Regions from separate parts of the Kribbella sp. NPDC049584 genome, predicted to be linked through region 2. Evidence: riboswitches for the same ligand, from Rfam matches in the RefSeq annotation. Region 2 holds a riboswitch; each other region holds the start of a gene.
What was found. A riboswitch is a leader RNA that binds a small molecule or an ion and turns the genes downstream of it on or off. The one in region 2 is predicted to bind ZMP and ZTP.
Positions count from the first base shown of each region.

Region 1: another riboswitch for ZMP and ZTP. It lies ahead of AB0J62_RS12930 (tetrahydrofolate dehydrogenase/cyclohydrolase catalytic domain-containing protein); the one in region 2 lies ahead of AB0J62_RS23740 (glycine hydroxymethyltransferase).
Region 3: another riboswitch for ZMP and ZTP. It lies ahead of AB0J62_RS29425 (5-aminoimidazole-4-carboxamide ribonucleotide transformylase); the one in region 2 lies ahead of AB0J62_RS23740 (glycine hydroxymethyltransferase).

Region 1 covers NZ_JBFAPF010000003.1:237,948-244,563, forward strand. Annotated here, with positions in the region: gene cmk ((d)CMP kinase) at 1-45, opposite strand, end outside; gene AB0J62_RS12920 (prephenate dehydrogenase) at 78-1,142, opposite strand; gene aroH (chorismate mutase) at 1,139-1,507, opposite strand; gene AB0J62_RS12930 (tetrahydrofolate dehydrogenase/cyclohydrolase catalytic domain-containing protein) at 1,629-2,471, opposite strand; ZMP/ZTP riboswitch at 2,491-2,576, opposite strand; gene AB0J62_RS12935 (beta-N-acetylglucosaminidase domain-containing protein) at 2,576-4,342, opposite strand; gene AB0J62_RS12940 (nitroreductase family deazaflavin-dependent oxidoreductase) at 4,375-4,797, opposite strand; gene AB0J62_RS12945 (NUDIX hydrolase) at 4,819-5,379, opposite strand; gene prcA (proteasome subunit alpha) at 5,448-6,299, opposite strand; gene prcB (proteasome subunit beta) at 6,346-6,616, opposite strand, start outside.
Region 2 covers NZ_JBFAPF010000007.1:75,014-81,629, reverse strand. Annotated here, with positions in the region: gene AB0J62_RS23745 (acyl-CoA dehydrogenase family protein) at 8-1,693, shown strand; ZMP/ZTP riboswitch at 1,692-1,774, shown strand; gene AB0J62_RS23740 (glycine hydroxymethyltransferase) at 1,803-3,251, shown strand; gene AB0J62_RS23735 (DHA2 family efflux MFS transporter permease subunit) at 3,301-4,848, opposite strand; gene AB0J62_RS23730 (MarR family transcriptional regulator) at 4,911-5,381, shown strand; gene AB0J62_RS23725 (amidase) at 6,321-6,616, opposite strand, start outside.
Region 3 covers NZ_JBFAPF010000010.1:35,263-41,878, reverse strand. Annotated here, with positions in the region: gene AB0J62_RS29445 (exo-alpha-sialidase) at 1-643, shown strand, start outside; gene AB0J62_RS29440 (MoaD/ThiS family protein) at 651-914, shown strand; partial or broken gene AB0J62_RS29435 (hypothetical protein) at 936-1,151, shown strand; gene AB0J62_RS29430 (AAA family ATPase) at 1,210-1,749, shown strand; gene AB0J62_RS29425 (5-aminoimidazole-4-carboxamide ribonucleotide transformylase) at 1,754-2,680, opposite strand; ZMP/ZTP riboswitch at 2,682-2,758, opposite strand; gene AB0J62_RS29420 (nuclear transport factor 2 family protein) at 2,761-3,132, opposite strand; gene AB0J62_RS29415 (class I SAM-dependent methyltransferase) at 3,139-3,870, opposite strand; gene ilvD (dihydroxy-acid dehydratase) at 3,924-5,591, shown strand; gene AB0J62_RS29405 (acetolactate synthase large subunit) at 5,783-6,616, shown strand, end outside.

The sequences.
Region 1 (6,616 bases), on a different contig from region 2:
GCTCGACTTACCGGAGCCGCTCGGGCCGTCCACAGCGATGATCATGCCCCGAAGATTACCTTCGCAGGGGGACAGAATTACCGGTGGACCACCCATCCACGCTCGGTCAGCACGTCGACCAGTTGGTCGACCGAGGCGGGTTTGACGGCGAGCTCGACCTCGCCGACCGGGCGGCCCGGGCTGTGGTCGATGCGGAGATCCTCGACGTTGGCGCCGGACTCGGCCGCGTCGGCGAACAGTTTGGCCAGCTGACCAGGGCGGTCGGGGATCGTCACCAGGACCGTGACCAGGTCGATGTGCGGCGTACCGTGCTTGCCGGGGACCCGGACCGCGCCGGAGACGCCCTGGCCGAGGATCGCGGTCAGTTCGTCGCCTGCCTCTTCCTTGCCTAAGGCAACGAGGAGGCGGTCGAGCTCGCCGCGGATCTGCTCCAGCAGGCCGGTCAGCGCACCCGAGTTCGCGGACACGATCTGGGTCCAGAGCGTGGGGTCGCCGGCCGCGATCCGGGTGACGTCGCGGACCCCCTGCCCGGACAGCTCCAGGTGGGACGACGGTGCGTCGGCCAGCGTCCCAGCAGCCAGCGCAGACATCAGGTGCGGCAGGTGCGACACCCTGGCGACGCCGAGGTCGTGGTCCTCGACAGACATCTCGACGGTACGGGCGCCGGCCGCCTCGGCAAGCCGGCGTACCAGGTCGACCGCTTCCGGAGAGCTCGTCTCGTGCGGAGTGATCGCCCAGGTGGCGCCGTCGAACAGGTCGGCACGCCCGGCGAGCGGACCGTTCCGCTCGGAGCCGGCCATCGGGTGACTGCCGACGTACCGGCTGAGATCGCCGGTCAGACGGCGGGCGTCGGCGAGTGGTTTGGACTTCACGCTGGCCGCATCCGTCACCACCGCGTCGGTCTGCTCGAGCTGCTCGGCCACCACCGCGCCGACATGGTCCGGCGGTACGGCGACCACGACCAACTGCGGCTCGATCTGGACCAGGCGCGAGCCGGCACCGATCCGCTCTGCCATCAGCGCGTTGTCGGGGTTCCCGTCAACGAGCTCCACGACCACGCCCAGGCGGGCGAGCGCCAAGCCGATCGACGTACCGATCAGGCCGGTGCCGACGATGCGAACCGGACCGCGGAGCTCGCTCACTGAGCGCCCGTGAGATCTGGACGAAGGGCGACGGCACCGTGGAGGTAGACGTGCTGGATCTTGTCGCGGGAGCGCGGTGTCTCGGTGTGCACCATCAACCGGACCACCCGCGGCAGTGCGTGCGGGACCGGGATCTCCTGCATACACATCAGCGGTACGTCGGTCAGCCCGATCTGCCGCCCCGCGACGGCCGGGAACTCCGAACGCAGGTCCGACGTGACGGTGAACAGGATGCTGATCAGATCCTCGTTCTCCAGATCGTTCGCCTCCAGGACCGCCTTCACCAGCTCCGCGGACCGCTCGAGCAGGTGCTCGCGCTCGTCCACGTCCAGCTGGGTGGCACCCCGGATCGCCCGTACCGCCACGTGCTCGCCTCCATACGCCGTTTCCGGTTGGTCGCCGGTTCATCTCCCCCAACCCTAGGCCAGAGTAGTCAAGGAGTGGACAGCCGTCTCGGATCGTGCACGGCGCGAACGGGTGCGACCCTTAACCCAGCTGGGCCGCGGCGGCGTCGACCGTCTGCTCGAGCAGGAGCGCGATCGTCATCGGCCCGACGCCGCCCGGGACCGGCGTGATCAGGCGGGCCACCTCGGCCGCCTCCTCGAAGTGCACGTCGCCCACGTTGCCCTCGTTGTAGCCGGCGTCGACGACGACCGCGCCCGGCTTCAGCCAGTCGCCGCGAACGAAGTTCGCCTTGCCGACGGCCGCGATCACCACATCCGCGGTCCGGACCAGCTCGGGCAGGTCCCGGGTCCGCGAGTGCGCATAGGTCACCGTCGCGTTCGATGCCAGTAGCAACATCCCGGCCGGCTTGCCGAGGATCGGGCTGCGGCCGATCACGACCGCGTGCGCCCCTTCGAGCGGTACGTCGTACGCCGCGAGCAGCCGCATGATCCCGCCCGGCGTCGCGGACCGGAACCCCGGATCCCCGAACGCCATCGCCGCGAAGGACCGCATGGTCACGCCGTCGACATCCTTGGCCGGGTCGATCGCCTCGAACGCGGCCCGCTCGTCGATCTGCGCCGGCACCGGGTGCTGCAGCAGGATCCCGTGCACCTCCAGATCCTCGGACAGCTTCCGGATCTCGGCGACCAGCTCGTCGGTCGTCGTCTCGGCCGGCAGGACGACGCTCCGCGAGGCGATCCCGGCCTTCTTCGACCGGTTCTGCTTCATCCGCACGTACGTCGCCGACGCCGGGTCGTCACCGACCAGCACGGTCGCCAGGCACGGCTGCACGCCATACTGCTCCCGCAGCGCGGCTGCGCGCTCCGCCGCCTTGGCCACCATCTCGGCGGCGAGGTCGGTCCCAGTCATCAGCTCGGCAGTCATCTGCGCACTCCTCCTCGTCAAAGGGTGCCCAGGCGCGCGGCGAAAGCCGGATGGCAGACCGTTCCCCGGTGGTCGTCCACCTCAGCGCCAGTCGCGGTCCGCCCTCAGGATACCGGCCCGCCGGACCACCCCGCCTCTTCGATGAACCTGTCGGCCACCCCGTCGCCGATCCGGATCGGGACCTTGCTGTGCGGGAGGCGGACGTCGCGGATCTCGTTGGCCTGCGTGACCAGGTGCTCGATCTCGTCGCGGGCGGTCGCCACGTCGGACGAGTTGCCCTCCGCCTGCGCCTCGAACACGCGCAGCGCCTGGCGCAGCGCGCCGCCCCAGTAGAACGAGGCGTCCAGCCAGGGGTCGGTCTCGGCTTCGAACTCCGGGTCGATCACGCCGCTGCGGATCTGGGCGGACGCGTTCTCGATCGCCTCCAGGTACGGCTCGAGGTCAGCGATCGCCCCGGCCAGATCGCCGTCGTCCCAGGTCGCCTTGAAGGCCGCGATCTTCGACGCCAGCACCGGCGCGTTGATCAGATGCAGCTTCCCGTCGTACGTCGTCAGGTCCGCGAAGACCTCCAGCGCCGCGATGGTCGCGGCGTCTCCCCCGGCACGCTCGGCGATCGCACGGCGCCAGGACGCGTCGGCGTCGTACGTCGCGGGCTTCCAGCCGAACTCGGCGAACGAGTACAGAGCGAGTTTGCTGGCCGCGGCCTGGTTCATCGGGTTCGAGATCACGCCGACGACGTGCTCCGCCAGTCCGGGCTCGCGGCCGGTGTACGCCGCGAGCAGGATCCGGCCGTGCGCGTAGTCGTTGACCGGGTAGTTGTCCCAGATCAGGATGTCGTGCCCGAACACCGCTTTCGCCGCGGCCGCTTGTTCGCTCGTGATCCGCTCCGGAACGACCGCAGTACCGGTCCAGTGCACGATCACGGCCGGATCGAGCTGCTCCCGCAGGGCCTGCTTGTACGGCGTCTCTTCGAGGTCGTAGTACTCGGTCGGGACCATCTGCAGCGGAGCGACGTCCGGCTTGGTCGCGATCCACTCCCGCTGGACGCGGTTGCACAGGTCGGCCTGCGCGGCGCCGGCCGCGCCACCACCCGTGCCGTACTTCGTCGCGTCCTCGTCGGAGTGCCATTTCTCGTACTCGATGTCGTCGAGCGGCACGTTGAACACCCGGACGCCCAGCGCGTACAGGGCCTCGAACTTCGCGATCAGCGCCTGGAAGTCCTCGTCGGAGGTGTAGGCGATCGAGAGGCCGGGCGAGAGCGCGAAGGTGAAATCGACCTTGTTCCGCCGAGCCCGCTCGATCAGCTCGCCGAGCTCGGCCAGCTTGTCGGCCGGGTAGGGGTCGCGCCACTGTTCGCGGTGGTACACGTCGTCCTTCGGCGCGTACTGGTACGTGTTCATCTTGTGCGCGCCGAGATAGTCCAGGTGGTCGAGGCGGTCCGCATGCGACCACGGCGTGCCGTAGAAGCCTTCGATCGAGCCGCGGTACGGCAGCGTCGGCCAGTCGCGGATCTCGACGCCATCCACATGGTTGCCCTGGACAAGCTGGTCGAGCGTCAGCGCGGCGTAGTAGGTGCCGCGGGTGTCGACGCCGTCGAGGACGATCTGGTGGTCGCCGACGGCGACGACGTACCCCTCGGCCGGCAGACCGGCGGCCGGTTCGACGTCGAGACCGGTGCCGCCGAGGTGAACCGTCACCGCGGCCTCGCCGTCGACGATCGTGGCGACGCCGGCCCGGCTCAGGGTGTCGCGGACGACACGCTCGGCATCGGGATCGGTGGTCGGCCCGTGTACAAGTCCGACCGTGTCACCGAGGTCGAACCCGTCCGGACGGCTGCTGGTCTGCTGAGGCTCAGGGGTCACAGGGGTCACAGCCCTATCCACTCAGCGTGCGGACCTGCTCGTCAAGACGCCCGGGTGAGCTTCAGGACCGGGATCGTACGGATCCCCGCGGTGCGGACCTCGTACTCGGCGAAGCCCGGGTAGCGCCGCGCCTGCTCGGCGTAGATGCGGTCGCGCTCGGCGCCGGTCACCTCGTCGACGGTCACCTTGTACGTCTCGGTGCCGACCTCGACGACGCCTTCACCGGCAGCCGTGAGGTTGCGGTACCAGTCGGGGTTGGTGGGAGCGCCGCCCTTGCTGGCGAACACGTAGATGACGGCCGGGTCGGTCTCGTCGGCCAGGTACATCGTCGGGGCGATGAACTCCTGCCCGCTCCGACGGCCGACGTGATGCAGAAGCACCATGGGCGCACCCTCGAAGTTGCCGCCGACCTTGCCTTCGTTCTCCCGGAACTGGGTGATGACGTTCGCGTTCCAGTCGCTCATATCGATTCCTCCGCAGATTTTCTAGAGCAAGCCTGCGTGGTCCAACGCGAGATAGGCCGCATCAATTCCGGTCATCGCACCCGGCGTGCGCAGCTCGGCACGGAACGCGTCCACAGACAGCTCGACCGGGACACAGTCCTCGGCCTCGTCGAGTTGTTGTTTGCCGTCGGGGCGGCAGCCGCGCGCGATCGCGACGTACTTGCGGAACGTCGACGAGGCGCCGGACCACTGCCAGCCGACGACGTCGAGCGTCTCGCAGGTGTAGCCGGTCTCTTCCTCGAGCTCCCGCGCGCCGGCAACGGCCACGTCCTCTTCGGGCTCGACCAGACCGCCCGGGAGGTTCGTGACCACGCTGTCCGGGCCGGCGCGGAACATCCGGATCGTGACGATCCGGCCCTCCGGCGTCAGCGGCAGCACGGTGATCCCGGACGTGATGCCGGCCTCGGGGCCGAAGACGTCCCACTCGACCTCGCGGCCGTCAGGCATCCGGTACCGCCGCAGGCGCACGGTGAGGAAGCGCTGGAAGCCCGGCTCCTCGCCGAGCAACTCCCACGGAGCGGGATCGGCGGGCCGGGACGACACCCGAGACGACCCTTGAGATGGCTCAGCCGCCACGTTGTCGGTGACGGCTGAGGTCTCGTGCTGGTCCGTCACAGGGGACGGTTGTCGTCGGGATCTTCCGGCGGAGCGATCGGTGCATCATCCGCCGGCGGGGCGACCGGTGTGTCGCCGTCCGGCGCGCCGGTCTCCGCGGTGTCTTTCTGCTCGCCCGCGTCGGCCGGCTCGGTGGCCTCCTCGGCGGGGCGGGACTCGGACAGGATGCGGGCCAGCGTCTCCTCGGAGATCCGCTTGAACTTGCGCACCTGGGTCCGGGTCCGGTCGAGCACCGCGACCTCGAGCTGGTCCGGGGTCAGCTGCCGGACCTCGGTGCCGTCATGGCCGAGGGCGTCCACCGCGAGCCGGAGCGCGCCCGCGAGCGAGATGCCCTCGGAGTAGTGCTCGCCGATGTAGTCCGCGACCTGGTCGGCCGGGCCGCCCATCACGGCGTACCCCTGCACGTCGGCGATCGAGCCGTCGTACGTGAGCCGGTAGACCTGGTCCTCGGCCGGAGCCGCGCCGATCTCGGCGACCAGGATCTCGACCTCCAGCGGCTTCTCGCCGCCGGAGGAGAAGATCGCGCCGAGCGTCTGCGCGTACGCGTTGGCCAGCGCCCGGCCGGTGACGTCACGCCGGTCGTAGGAGTACCCGCGCATGTCGGCCAGCCGCACGCCGGCGATCCGCAGGTTCTCGAACTCGTTGTACCGGCCGACGGCGGCGAACGCCATCCGGTCGTAGATCTCGGCCACCTTGTGCAGTGCGGGCGAGCGGTTCTCGGCCACGAACAGGATGCCGTCGGCATATTGCAGCGCGATCGCGCTGCGGCCCTTGGCGATGCCTTTCCGGGCGAAGTCGGCTCGGTCCCGCATCAGCTGCTCGGGCGAGACGTAGAACGGAACGCTCATCGAAGGTGTCGTCCTCTATCAGTCGAAGGGCAGATCATCAGCACGGTCAGGTCAGGGACGTCGCGGCCGGGCCGTCGGGACGCTGGTGCCGCTGGGCCCAGGCCGCGTCGACCAGCGCCGCCACCTCGTCCTCGGGCAGCCGCCGGTAGCCGTCCGCGGTGACCACGCCGACGACCGGGAAGATCCGCCGGAGCATGTCCGGGCCGCCGGTCGCCGAGTCGTCGTCGGCCGCGTCGATCAGCGACTGGATCATCACCGTCACGCAGTCGGTCTCGGACAGGTCCTCGCGGTACAGCTTCTTCAGCGCACCGCGGGCG
Region 2 (6,616 bases):
TACTGACATGGCGGACCCATTCGCGGTAACGAATCAGGCTCCCCCACTGCGGGGCGTGAACTTCTTCACCCAGGATGCGGCGCTCGGTGACGCTCTGCGTCCGTACGCCGAGCTGGCGGACGACCCAGGTCTCCGACGGATCGGGGAGCTGGCGGGCTCGGAGGAGGCCCGCGCCCACGCCCTCCCGGCGAACCAGAACCCGCCCGTACTGCGCACGCACGACCGCTACGGGAACCGCATCGACGAGGTCGAGTTCCACCCGTCATGGCACTGGCTGATGGAGCAGGCCGTCGGCTTCGGGCTGCAGGCGGCGCCCTGGACCAGCGATCGGCCATCGCCGCACCTGACCCGGGCGGCTGGGTTCTACCTGTGGTCCCAGGTCGAGCCGGGGCACGGGTGCCCGATCTCGATGACGTACGCCGCGGTGCCGGCGCTGCGCGCGGACGAACGCCTCGCGAAGGAGTGGGTCCCGCAGCTGGCGTCGACGGAGTACGACGTACGCCGGCTGCCGGTCGCCCAGAAGAGCGGTGTGCTCGCCGGGATGGGGATGACCGAGAAGCAGGGCGGGTCCGACGTACGGGCGAACCTCACCACCGCGACGCCCGTGGGCGACGGTGAGTACCAGCTGAACGGGCACAAGTGGTTCTGCTCGGCGCCGCAGGTCGACGTCTTCCTGGTGCTGGCGCAGGCGCCGGACGGGCTGAGCTGCTTCGTCGTACCGCGGGTGCTTGCTGATGGCAACCGCAACCCGTTCGCGCTGCAGCGGCTGAAGGACAAGCTCGGCAACCGGTCGAACGCGTCGTCCGAGGTCGAGTTCCACGGCACGATCGGATACCGGCTGGGCGAGGAAGGCGCCGGGGTACGCACGATCATCGAGATGGTGGCGGCGACCCGATTGGACTGCGTGCTGGGCTCGGCAGCACTCCAACGGCGAGCGCTCGTCGAGGCCATCTGGCACACCAGGCACCGGAATGCCTTCGGCGGGTTGCTCGCCGACAAGCCGGCAATGCAGAACGTCCTCGCCGACTTGGCCATCGAGAGCGAAGCGGCCACAGCCCTAGCCATGCGCCTCGCGGCAGCAGTAGATGCATCCCGCGCCGCCGGCCCCAGAGGGGCCGGCGGCGCGGGGAACGGGGAGGTGCCGGGCGGGTCGGGGCGGAGCGCGGAGCAGGAGGCGGCGTTTCGGCGGATTGCTCTGCCGTTGGCCAAGTTCTGGGTTTGTAAGCGGACGCCGTTCATGGTGGCGGAGGCGTTGGAGTGTCTGGGCGGGAACGGGTACGTCGAGGAGTCCGGGCTGCCGTTGCTCTACCGGGAGTCGCCGTTGAACTCGATCTGGGAAGGGTCGGGGAACGTCAACGCGCTCGACGTACTGCGAGCCCTGAGAAGGCCCGAGTCGCTCGACGCCTGGCTGACCGAGATGGCCGCCGTACAAGGCGCCGACGCCAGGCTCGATGCAGCGGTCAACGACGTACTGCAAGCGCTTGCTGACATCGAGAACGCCGAGGCAGGCGCCCGGAGGCTGGCCGCGCTGATGGCCCTGTGCCTGCAGGGTTCGTTGCTGATCAGGTACTCGACACCGGCGGTCGCGGACGCGTTCGTGGCGTCCCGGTTGGCGAACGACTGGGGCGGTGTTTTCGGGACCCTGCCGAGGACCACACCGTTCCCACTGATCCTCGAGCGCGCGGTAGGGTGAGCGGCGTCGCGACTGGCGCGCTGAAGGTGGAGAACCACCGGGGAGCGAAACCCGTCGGCACCGTGCGCCTGGGTGCCTTCGACCCACTGCAACCGCAGGAGAGACAACGATGACTCAAACCTTCGATGCCGCCGCCGCGTCGGCCGCGTACAACAACGCGCTGCAGGTGATCGCCGCGGTCGAACCGACGATCGCCGGCGCGATCAAGGCCGAGCTGGCCGACCAGCGGTCCTCGCTGAAACTGATCGCGAGCGAGAACTACGCCTCCCCCGCCACCCTGCTGACGATGGGCAACTGGCTGTCCGACAAGTACGCCGAGGGCACGATCGGTCACCGCTTCTACGCCGGCTGCCAGAACGTCGACACCGTCGAGCAGACCGCCGCCGACCACGCGCGGGCGCTGTTCGACGCCCCGCACGCGTACGTCCAGCCGCACTCGGGAATCGACGCGAACCTGGTCGCGTTCTGGGCGATCCTGGCGCAGCGGATCGAGTCCCCGGCGCTGGCCGAGGCGGGCGCGAAGCACGTCAACGACCTGTCCGAGGACGACTGGACCAAGCTCCGCAAGGCGCTCGGCGACCAGAAGATGCTCGGGATGTCGCTGGACGCCGGCGGTCACCTGACCCACGGTTTCCGGCCGAACATCTCCGGCAAGATGTTCAACCAGCACTCCTACGGCACCGACCCGGAGACGGGCCTGCTCGATTACGACGAGGTCGCCCGCAAGGCCCGCGAGTTCAAGCCGCTGATCCTGATCGCCGGCTACTCGGCGTACCCGCGCAAGGTCAACTTCGCCAAGATGCGCGAGATCGCCGACGAGGTCGGAGCGACGCTGATGGTCGACATGGCGCACTTCGCCGGTCTGGTCGCGGGCAAGGTCTTCACCGGGGACTTCGACCCGATCCCGCACGCACACGTCACCACGACCACGACGCACAAGTCGCTGCGTGGTCCGCGCGGCGGCATGGTGCTCTGCCAGCCGGAGTACGCCGAGTCCGTCGACCGCGGCTGCCCGATGGTGCTGGGTGGTCCGCTGAGCCAGACGATGGCCGCGAAGGCGGTCGCGCTGGCCGAGGCGCGGCAGCCGTCGTTCCGGGAGTACGCGCAGGCCGTCGCGGACAACGCCGTCGTACTGGCCGAGGGCCTGATGAAGCGTGGCGTGAAGCTCGTGACCGACGGCACCGAGAACCACCTGGTGCTGCTCGACGTGTCGTCGTACGGCATCACCGGCCGGCAGGCGGAGTCTGCGCTGCTCGACGCGGGCATCGTCACCAACCGCAACGCCGTACCGCGCGATCCGAACGGCGCCTGGTACACCTCGGGCATCCGGATCGGTACGCCGGCGCTCACCACGCGCGGGTTCGGCGCCGACGAGTTCGACCGGGTCGCCGAGCTGATCGTGGACGTGCTGTCCTCGACCACCCCGACGACCACGTCCGCGGGCGCGCCGTCCAAGGCGAAGTACGTCCTCGCCGACGGTGTCGCCGACAAGACCCGCGCCGCCTCGGCCGAGATCCTCGACAAGCACCCGCTGTACCCGGGCCTCGTGCTCAACTGACGGAGAACAGCGCCCGCTCCTTCTCCGGAGCGGGCGCTTTCGTTTGCGGTCAGGCGTCCTGCTGGACGCCGATCAGCGCGTCCTGCGAAGCCTTCGCGGCTCGCTTCGGCATCAGGATCGCGGCGAGGATCGCGCCGGCGGCGGCGATGGCTGCCGACACCCACATCGTGGTGTTCAGGCTGCTCATGAAGGCGTCGCGGACGTTGGCGAGCAGCTCCGGCGAGCCCGCCTGGGCGGCGACCGCCAGGCCGCCGCCCAGGCTCTTCTCGACCGCGTCGGCGACCTGTGCGGGCAGTCCGGTCGTGTCGAGGTCGTGGCGGTAGACCGAGTTGAGGACGGTCCCGAGTACGGCGACGCCGACCGTGCCGCCGACCTGCCGGAAGGCCTGCAGCAGACCGGATCCGGTCCCGGCCCGCTCCGGATCGAGGACGCCGAGCGCCGCGTTCATTGCCTGGGGCATCGAGCAGCCGAGGCCGAATCCGACCACCACGAACCAGATCGCCGTGTACCCGTACCCGGTGCCGAGATCGGTGAAGCCGCCGAGCGCGAACCCGACCGCCATCACCACGAACCCGATCATCACCACCAGGCGCGTGCCGATCCGGGCCTCCACTGGCTCGGCAAGCTTCGCGCCGGCCGTCATCCCGCCGATGAACGGCAGCAATTTCAGCCCGGTGTGCAACGCATCCGATCCGTTGATGCCCTGGAAGTACTGCGGCATCGTGAACAGCAGCCCGAAGATCGCGAACACCGAGACCGTCAGCAGGACGGCGCCGCCTGTGAACACCCGCTCGCTGAACAGCCTGAGCTCGATCAGCGGCTCACGGTTGCGCCGTTGCCAGACGAGGAACCCGGCGATCAGCACGACGGCCAGTGCGAGGAACACGATCGTGACATCGTTGGTCCACGACGATTCGCCGGCTTTCGTCACGCCGTACACCAGGGCTGCAAGGCCGGTGCTCGACAACACGATGCCGAGCCAGTCGATCGCCGGCCGGTTCGAGCTGCGCGTCTCGGGGACGAGCAACGTGACGGCGAGGGCCGCGATGAACGCGATCGGCACGTTCATCAGGAAGATCCACTGCCAGCCGGCGTGATCGAGGAGCAGACCGCCGACGATCGGGCCGAGCGGCATACCGATGCTGTTGGCAACGACGAAGAAGCCGATCGCCTTCTTCCGGTCCTCCTCGGTGCGGAACAGCACCGTGATCAGCGACAGCGCGACGGGGACGATCATCGCGGCCCCGATCCCGAGGAACGCGCGGGCCGCGATCAGCTCGCCGGCCGAGTCGGACAGCGCACAGGCCAGCGATGCGAGGCCGAACAGGGTGAGCGCGATCGCGATGATCTTGCGCCGCCCGTACCGGTCGCCGAGCAGACCGGCCGGCAGCAGCAGCGCGGCGAGGACGAGGTTGTAGCTGTTCGCCATCCATTGCAGCTGGCTGGTCGACGCATCCAGGTCCTTGGCGAGCGTCGGCAGCGCGACATTGAGCACGGTCGTGTCGAGGCCGAGCACGAGCACGGCGAGACAGAGTGCGATGAGTACGCCGAAGCGGCGGGCGCCGGTGAGCGTGGGCGCCTCAGTGGTCGAGGTCATGGATTCAAATTATCAGAACTTTATGATAGTTGCGATAAATCCAATTACTGTAAGCTTCAACCATGGCGGAGGAACCGAGCCGGGAAGCCGTGAGCCAGTTCGTCGAGCGGTTCGCGGGCGTGCTGGCGAACAGCGGCGTACCGACGATGTCGGCTCGGGTGATGGGCGCGATGCTGGTCAGTCCGACCGGGACGATGACGGCCGCCGAGCTGGCCGAGTCGTTGAAGATCAGCCAGCCCGCAGTGTCCGGCGCCGTCCGGCAGTTGTTGCAGGTGTCGTTCATCTCGCGCGAGCGACTGCCCGGTTCACGCAAGGATCATTACCGGATCCGCGAGGACGTCTTCGCCGCGATCCTCGAGCGCCGCAACCTCGCGCTGAGCGAGTGGGAGGCGACCAGCCGCTCCGGCGCCGGTCTCTTCCCGGCGGACTCCCCCGTCGCGCGCCGACTGACGGAGGCCGCGGACTTCTTCGCCTTCATCCACTCCGACATGGAGCAGCTGATCAAGAACTGGCGCGCGGACCACCCGGGATGAGCGACCTCGTCGGTGCTGCGTGGCTGGACAGCGACGAGCGGACTCGCTGGGAGACGAGCATTATGCGCCGGCGCGTGCCGCTCTACCGTTTGGGAATCGCCGCACTCCGTGCGCTCAACACGCTGACCAGTGGGCCGAATCGCCCTTCCCTGAAGGTGACCCAATGGGAGCGGGTCGGGCCGAACGGCGAGACCTTCGTGATGGACAAGCTCGAGACGATGACCGGGCGTACCGATCACCCGGTCACCTCGCGGGCCGAGCTGCGGGCGCGTACTTCGTTCGCGTCGCGGCTGGCCCGCGCGATCTCCGCGGACGAGTGGCCGCAGATCATCACGGAGTACGAACGGCGTCGGCGGGGCGAGCGTCCGCAGTACCGGTATGTCGGGCATCGGCCGCTGAACGCCGAGTCGCACGCGTTGATGGATGAAGCGTGGGTGCGGGGCGAGCTGCCGACCGATCAGTTCCGGGCCTGGAACGTGCTGAAGTTCGAGGACGAGGGCGCCTTCTACAGCCAGTTCTTCACCGACGGAGGTGCACGGGGCTACCCCGGCGGCGAGACGAACGCCGGCTTCCGGCTCGGCCGGATCATGTTCGACGTCAGCTGGCGCGAGAAGGCGTCGCTGTCCGGCGAGCAGCACGTCCTCCACCGCAGCCGAGTCCTCCGCGCAAAGGAACTCGTCAAGTTCTTCCGCACCGAACTGAAGGAAGCCATCCGCCGACCAACACCCTCCACCACACAGGCCAGCGCCGTACGCAAGGCCCCCTACACATCCCCGGTCGTCGCCGCTATCTCCGACTTCGCAAAGCCCGAGCCACTCCGCTCCCCCACCGCCCGCGGCGAAACCACACCCGACCGCAAGCAAGCGTCGGCGATCGACATCGTGTCAAAGGCTCTTCCGCCGCCGGTCGCCGACGGCTCGGCGAGGGCACGTCCGCCGGTCAGTGGACGGGCGGGAGGGGAAGGTCGACCAGAAGCAGGCGAGCCACCGCCAGCGCAACCTCGTCCGCCCCATGCGGCGCAACAACCTGCGCGCCCACCGGCAGTCCCTGCGACCTTCCGACCGGGACGCTCACCGCGGGATGGCCAGTCACGTTGAACACCGAGCACGGATCGCCGGTCACGATGCTCTCCTCGTGCTGATCGTAGCCGTGGGCAACAGTCAGTGTGGTCGGCGTGACGAGCGCATCCACCTCACCGAACAGATCAGCAAGCGCCGTGTTGTTGAAGTCCCGCA
Region 3 (6,616 bases), on a different contig from region 2:
CGGCCAGGCCGTGCACACCGTGCTGCCGCACCCGACGGACGCCGATCGGGTCAGCGTCGCGATGTCGACCGGCGGTGTCTACCGGACTGGCGACGGCGGCGCGACCTGGGAACCGGCCAACCAGGGCATCCAGGCGAAGTTCTTCCCCGACCCGTACCCCGAGTTCGGTCAGTGTGTGCACAAGCTCGCCGGGCATCCCGACGTACCGGAGCGGATGTTCGCGCAGAACCACCACGGCGTCTACCGGTCCGACGACGGCGGGACGAGCTGGAAGTCGATCGCTGACGGGCTGCCCTCGGACTTCGGCTTCCCGATCGTGGTGCACCCGCACGAGCCCGAGACTGTATACGTATTCCCGTTGGTTGCGGACGGCAACAGGATCCCGACCGATGCGAAGTGCCGCGTCTACCGTTCCCGCGACGCGGGCTCGACCTGGGAGCCCTTGTCCGCCGGCCTGCCCGACGTGTCGTATGTGCCGGTACTGCGGGACGCCATGACCACCGACACCGCGGATCCGGCCGGCGTGTACGTCGGCACGCGTGACGGCTGCGTCTACGCGAGCGCCGACGCCGGCGACAGCTGGGTCGAGGTCGCACGGCACCTCCCCGACGTACTCACGGTGCGCGCCGCGGTGATCGGATGACGGCCGGATGATCGCCGTCCGGCTGCCCACCGTGCTCCGCCCGTTCGCGGGGGGCGCCGAGCGTGTCGAGGTCGAAGGCACGACCGTCGCCGAAGCGTTCGCTGCGCTGGAGCCGCCGTTGCGCCGTCGGCTCACCGACGAGCAGGGCGCGGTCCGGCGGCACGTGAACATCTACCTCCGCGACGACAACATCCGCGACCTCAACGGCCTCGACACCCCACTCACCGACGGCGACGAACTCCTCATCCTGCCAAGCGTGGCCGGCGGCTGAAACAACCTGGAACACCCGACGGTGAAGATGCTCGCGGTCGGGATGGCGGTCGCGGTGCTGATCGACGCCAGCGTGGTCCGGATGATCCTGGTGCCGTCGGTGATGACGCTGCTCGGCGATCGGGCCTGGTGGCTGCCGGGCTGGCTCGACCGCATCGTCCCCGACATCCAGCTCGAGGGCGGCCCGCCGCCCGCACCGCCGGAGCCGGAACGGGAGAAGATCGACCTGCCCGGCTGACCTGGAACGAAAAGAAAAGACTGCAGTTTGCCGGCGGGTTTGGTTAGCGTCGGGCGTCATGAGCGACGTCGTTGTGCTGACCGGCCCGCCGGGCTCTGGCAAGACCACCGTGGCCCGCCTCGTCGCGACCGATGCGCCGCGGCCGACCGTGCATGTGACGACCGACGAGTTCTACCGGGCGATCCGCACCGGCTTCGTCCCGCCGTACCTGCCCGGCGCGCAACGGCAGAACGAGGTGGTGGTCGACGTGATCGTGGCGACGGTCGCGGTCTATGCGCGCGGCGGGTACGACGTGGTGGTGGACGGCGTAATCGGTCCGTGGTTCCTCGCCCCGTTCCGCGCGGCCGCGGCCGCGGCCGATTGGAGGTTGTCGTACGTCGTCCTGCGGCCGGACCTGGACACGACGTTGCGGCGCGGCCGGTCCCGCGGCGGCGTGGAACTGACGGACGCGGACGCGATCACCGGCATGCACGGGGCGTTCGCGGATCTCGGCGAGCTCGAGCCGCACGCGATCGACACGTCCTCGCTCGATCCCGCGGACACCGCGGCCGAGGTCCGCAAAGCCGTTGCCTCAGGCGACTATCTGCTCAGCGCTTGAGGTTTCAATGCCTGAACAGCCGAACTCCCGTCGCCGACCAGGTGATCCCGAGGGCAGCGCACGCGGCGGCGACTTCGGGTGAGCGGATCGATCCGCCGGGCTCGGCGATGTGGCTGACGCCGCGGCGATGGGCCTCCTCGACGTTGTCGGTGAACGGGAGCGCGCCGTCGGACACCATCGAGACGCCGGTCAGCGGTTCGTCCGACCGGCGTGACCACCACAGCTGCGCCTTCTCGCCGGCCAGTCGCGTGCAGTCCACCCGGGACTGTTGCCCGGCCCCGATGCCGATCGCCGTCCCGTCCTTCACCATCACGACGGTGTTGGATTGGGTGTAGCGGGCAACGATCAACCCCAGCAGCAGGTCCCGGGCCGCGTCGTCCGGCAGCGAATCGTCGAGCAGGTCTCGTGTCAGCGGCCGCGCATCCCGCTCCTGCGTCAACCGCAGGCCGTAGAGCTCGCGCGCTTCCTCTGCCGGCGGCTCGAAGCCGGGGTCGGCCTGCAGTACGAGAAAGGTCCCGCGCTTCTTCGCCGCCAGGATGTCGACCACGCCCTCGTCGTACCCGGGCGCGATGATGCCGTCCGACACGACCCGCTTCAACACCGCCGCCAGCTCCGCGTCGACCGGATGCGAGACCGCAACGAAGTCGCCGTACGACGACTTGGGATCGACGTCGCGCGCCCGCGTATAGGCCTCGACCACGCTCCCGCCGAGCGCCGCGCCGGCCGGCGACACATGCTTGTACGACGCAGCCGCCGGTACGCCGAACGTCGCAGCAGCCTCGCGCACCAGCTGCCAACCGGTCAGCGCATCCAGCACATTGATGTACGACGGCTCGCCCGAAACCACCGTGAACGGCGCGCGATCGACCGGCGCCATCACGGCCGTTTGATGCGGATTCATCCCATAACGCACGAGGACCTCCGAGGTCAGTCGGAGGCGCCCAGGCGGACGACGCCTTGTTCTTCGCTCCCCGGTGGTACCCCACCCTCGCCAGTCGCGGTCCAATCAGCTTAGTCGCGCCACGTCCCGGTCCAGTCGTACAGCGGGGCCGTGGTGGCGTACTCGCGGAGATACACGATGCGCCCCTGGTCGAGCCGCGCGACCGTCGCGCCGTCGAACGCGCCGGGCTCGCCCTTCCACGTGCACTCGAAATGCCACTCGGCAACGAGCAGCTCGCCGGCCCCGTCCCGCGACGTGATCTCCCACGCGTCGACGGTGCCGCCCGCGCCGTACCAGGCGTTCATCCACTGCTCGACCCGGGCCTTGCCGCGGTAGACCGGCCCGTAGCACTCGATCACGACGCAGTCGTCGGTCAGAGTGTCTAGAACGCCGGCGATGTCATGCCGCCGCCATCCGTCGATATAGGCCTCGAGTCGGTCCACGGTCGGTCAGCTCCTGGTGGCGTGGAAGATCAGTAGGCGCGAGTCGTCGGTCAGCGGCTCCTGGTGCCAGCCGCCGTGGACGGTGATGTTGGTGAAGCCGGCTGACTCGAGGTCGGTTGTGATGTCGGCGGGGGAGCGGAAGTAGAGGGTGTTGCGGTAGACGGCGTCGTGGCCGTCCGGGAAGAGGTTGTGGGCGTCGAAGACCACTCGGCCGTCGGCATCACCGCCGACCTCGATCAGGTCGAGCCATTCGACGAGGTGGCCGACGGAGGTGTCGCGTTCGCCGTACGTCGTCTCGCGGGTCCACTGCTCCCACGCCCGCGCCGCCGGATTGCGCGACTCGAAGCTGATGACGCCGCCTGGGCGGAGCGCCTTCGCGAGCGCGGCGAAAACCTCGCCCTGGTTGTTGATGTGCATGATCGTGTTGCCGGTGATGATGACGAGGTCTGCGTCGCCGGTGGGATCGACGGCGCGGAAGTCTCCGTCGATCCAGGTGACTGCATCCGCTCCCGGCTGACGGCGGGCGTAGCCGAGCATCGTGGGGCTCGGGTCCACACCGATCACCGCCCGGCCCGGGGCGACGAGCGAGCGGGTGAGCAGGCCGGTGCCGCAGCCGAAGTCCAGGACCTTACGGGCACCGGAGGCCAGCGCGCGGTAGTGGGCGTGGTCGTCACCCGGTGGGTTGTCGAGGTCGTACAACTCGACCAGTCGTTCGTCGCCGTACGGATCGTCACTCACCCGCGAATGCAATCACAGGCGTCGTCGAGTGACGAAGGAATAGAGTGACTCGCATGGTCGATGTGAAGCCCCGCAGCCGGACAGTGACCGACGGGCTGGAGGCCACCGCCAGCCGGGGGATGCTCCGCGCGGTCGGGATGGGTGACGACGACTGGGCCAAGCCGCAGGTCGGAGTCGCGTCCAGCTGGAACGAGATCACCCCGTGCAACCTGTCCCTCGACCGGCTCGCGAAGGCCGTCAAGGAAGGCGTGCACGCGGCCGGCGGCTACCCGCTCGAGTTCGGCACGATCAGCGTCTCCGACGGCATCTCGATGGGCCACGTCGGCATGCACTACTCGCTGGTCAGCCGGGAGATCATCGCGGACTCGGTCGAGACCGTGATGGAGGCCGAGCGGCTCGACGGCTCGGTGCTGCTGGCCGGCTGCGACAAGTCCCTGCCCGGCATGCTGATGGCCGCCGCCCGGCTCGACCTCGCATCGGTCTTCCTGTACGCCGGTTCGATCATGCCCGGCAGGCTCGGCGACAAGGACGTCACGATCATCGACGCGTTCGAGGCGGTCGGCGCGTGCGTCCGCGGCCTGATCACGCGGGAGGAGGTCGACGCGGTCGAGCGTGCGATCTGCCCGGGCGAGGGCGCCTGCGGCGGGATGTACACCGCCAACACGATGGCTGCGTCCGCCGAGGCCCTCGGTATGTCGCTCCCCGGCTCAGCCGCACCGCCGGCGGTCGATCGTCGCCGCGACGGCTACGCGCGCAAGTCCGGCGAGGCCGTCGTGGGGCTGCTGCAGAAGGGCATCACCGCCCGCCAGATCCTCACCAAGGAGGCCTTTGAGAACGCGATCGCCGTGGTGATGGCCCTGGGAGGTTCGACCAATGCGGTGCTGCATCTGCTGGCCATCGCCCGGGAGGCAGAGGTCGAGCTGACCCTCGCCGACTTCAACCGGGTGGGGGAGCGGGTGCCGCACCTGGGCGACCTGAAGCCGTTCGGGCGGTACGTGATGACCGATGTGGACCGGGTGGGCGGGATTCCGGTCGTGATGCGGGCGCTGCTCGATGCCGGCCTGCTGCACGGCGACTGCCTGACCGTGACCGGGAAGACGATGGCGGAGAACCTGGCCGACATCGCCCCGCCCGATATCGACGGCACGATCATCCGTGCGCTCGACAAGCCGATCCACCACACCGGCGGCATCACGATCCTGCACGGCTCGCTTGCCCCCGAAGGCGCGGTCGTGAAGAGCGCGGGCTTCGACTCCGACGTCTTCGAAGGGACGGCGCGGGTCTTCGACGGCGAGCGCGCCGCGATGGACGCCGTACCGGATCTCAACCCCGGCGACGTCGTCGTGATCAGGTACGAAGGTCCGAAGGGCGGGCCGGGGATGCGCGAGATGCTCGCGGTCACCGGCGCGATCAAGGGCGCGGGCCTCGGCAAGGACGTGCTGCTGCTCACCGACGGCCGCTTCTCCGGTGGTACGACGGGACTCTGCGTGGGACACGTGGCGCCCGAGGCGGTCGACGGCGGACCGATCGCGTTCGTCCGCGACGGCGATCGCATCACCCTCGACGTCGCGAACCGCACGCTCGACCTGAACGTCGACGCCGCGGAACTCGAACGCCGCAAGGAAGGCTGGACCCCGAACACACCCGCGATCACCAAGGGTGTCCTGGGCAAGTACACCCGCCTGGTGCGGTCTGCGTCCGAGGGCGCTGTCTGCATTTAGGGACGGATGTATCAAAATATGAGACACGGAGGCGTCGAACTTGACCCGGTCGCGGTCAGTCGGCGAATAATGCCTACATGCGATCGATTCTCCTCGTACTTGTGCGGCGCGCCGACTGACGCGACCACCGAGTCGAGCGCGCCCCTTCAGCCAACCCGGCCGAAGGGGTTTTTTGTTGCACGGGCGACTATCTGAGACCCAGTAGAGCCGGGACAACAGCCACAAGCGAGGATGGATCGGTCGCGAACAGTCAAATCGTGACAGGACAGGAAGGCTCTCTCATGAGTGAGCAGCTGACCGGGGCACAGGCTCTGATCCGCGCACTGGAACATGCCGGAGTGGACACCGTCTTCGGCATCCCGGGCGGCGCGATCCTCCCGGCGTACGACCCGATGCTCGACTCGACCCAGATCCGCCACATCCTGGTACGTCACGAGCAGGGCGCCGGCCACGCCGCCCAGGGGTACGCCGCCGCGTCGGGCAAGACCGGCGTGTGCATGGCGACCTCGGGCCCGGGCGCGACCAACCTGGTGACGCCGATCGCCGACGCGTACATGGACTCGGTGCCGATGGTCGCGATCACCGGTCAGGTGGCCGGTGCCGCGATCGGTACGGACGCCTTCCAGGAGGCGGACATCCGCGGCATCACGATGCCGATCACCAAGCACAACTTCCTGGTGACCGACCCGAGCGAGATCGCCACCACGATCGCGGAGGCGTTCCACATCGCCTCCACCGGCCGGCCCGGCCCGGTGCTGGTCGACGTGACCAAGGACGCGATGCAGACCCAGGGCGTCGACTTCCAGTGGCCGACCGAGCTCGCGCTGCCCGGCTACCGGCCGGTGACCCGCCCGCACCCCAAGCAGGTGCGTGAGGCGGCCCGCCTGATCGCCGCGGCCGAGAAGCCGGTGCTGTACGTCGGCGGCGGCGTGATCCGCGCCCGGGCCAGCGCCGAGCTGAAGGAGCTCGCCGAGCTGCTCGGTATCCCCGTGGTCACCACGCTGATGGCCCGCGGCGCGCTGCCG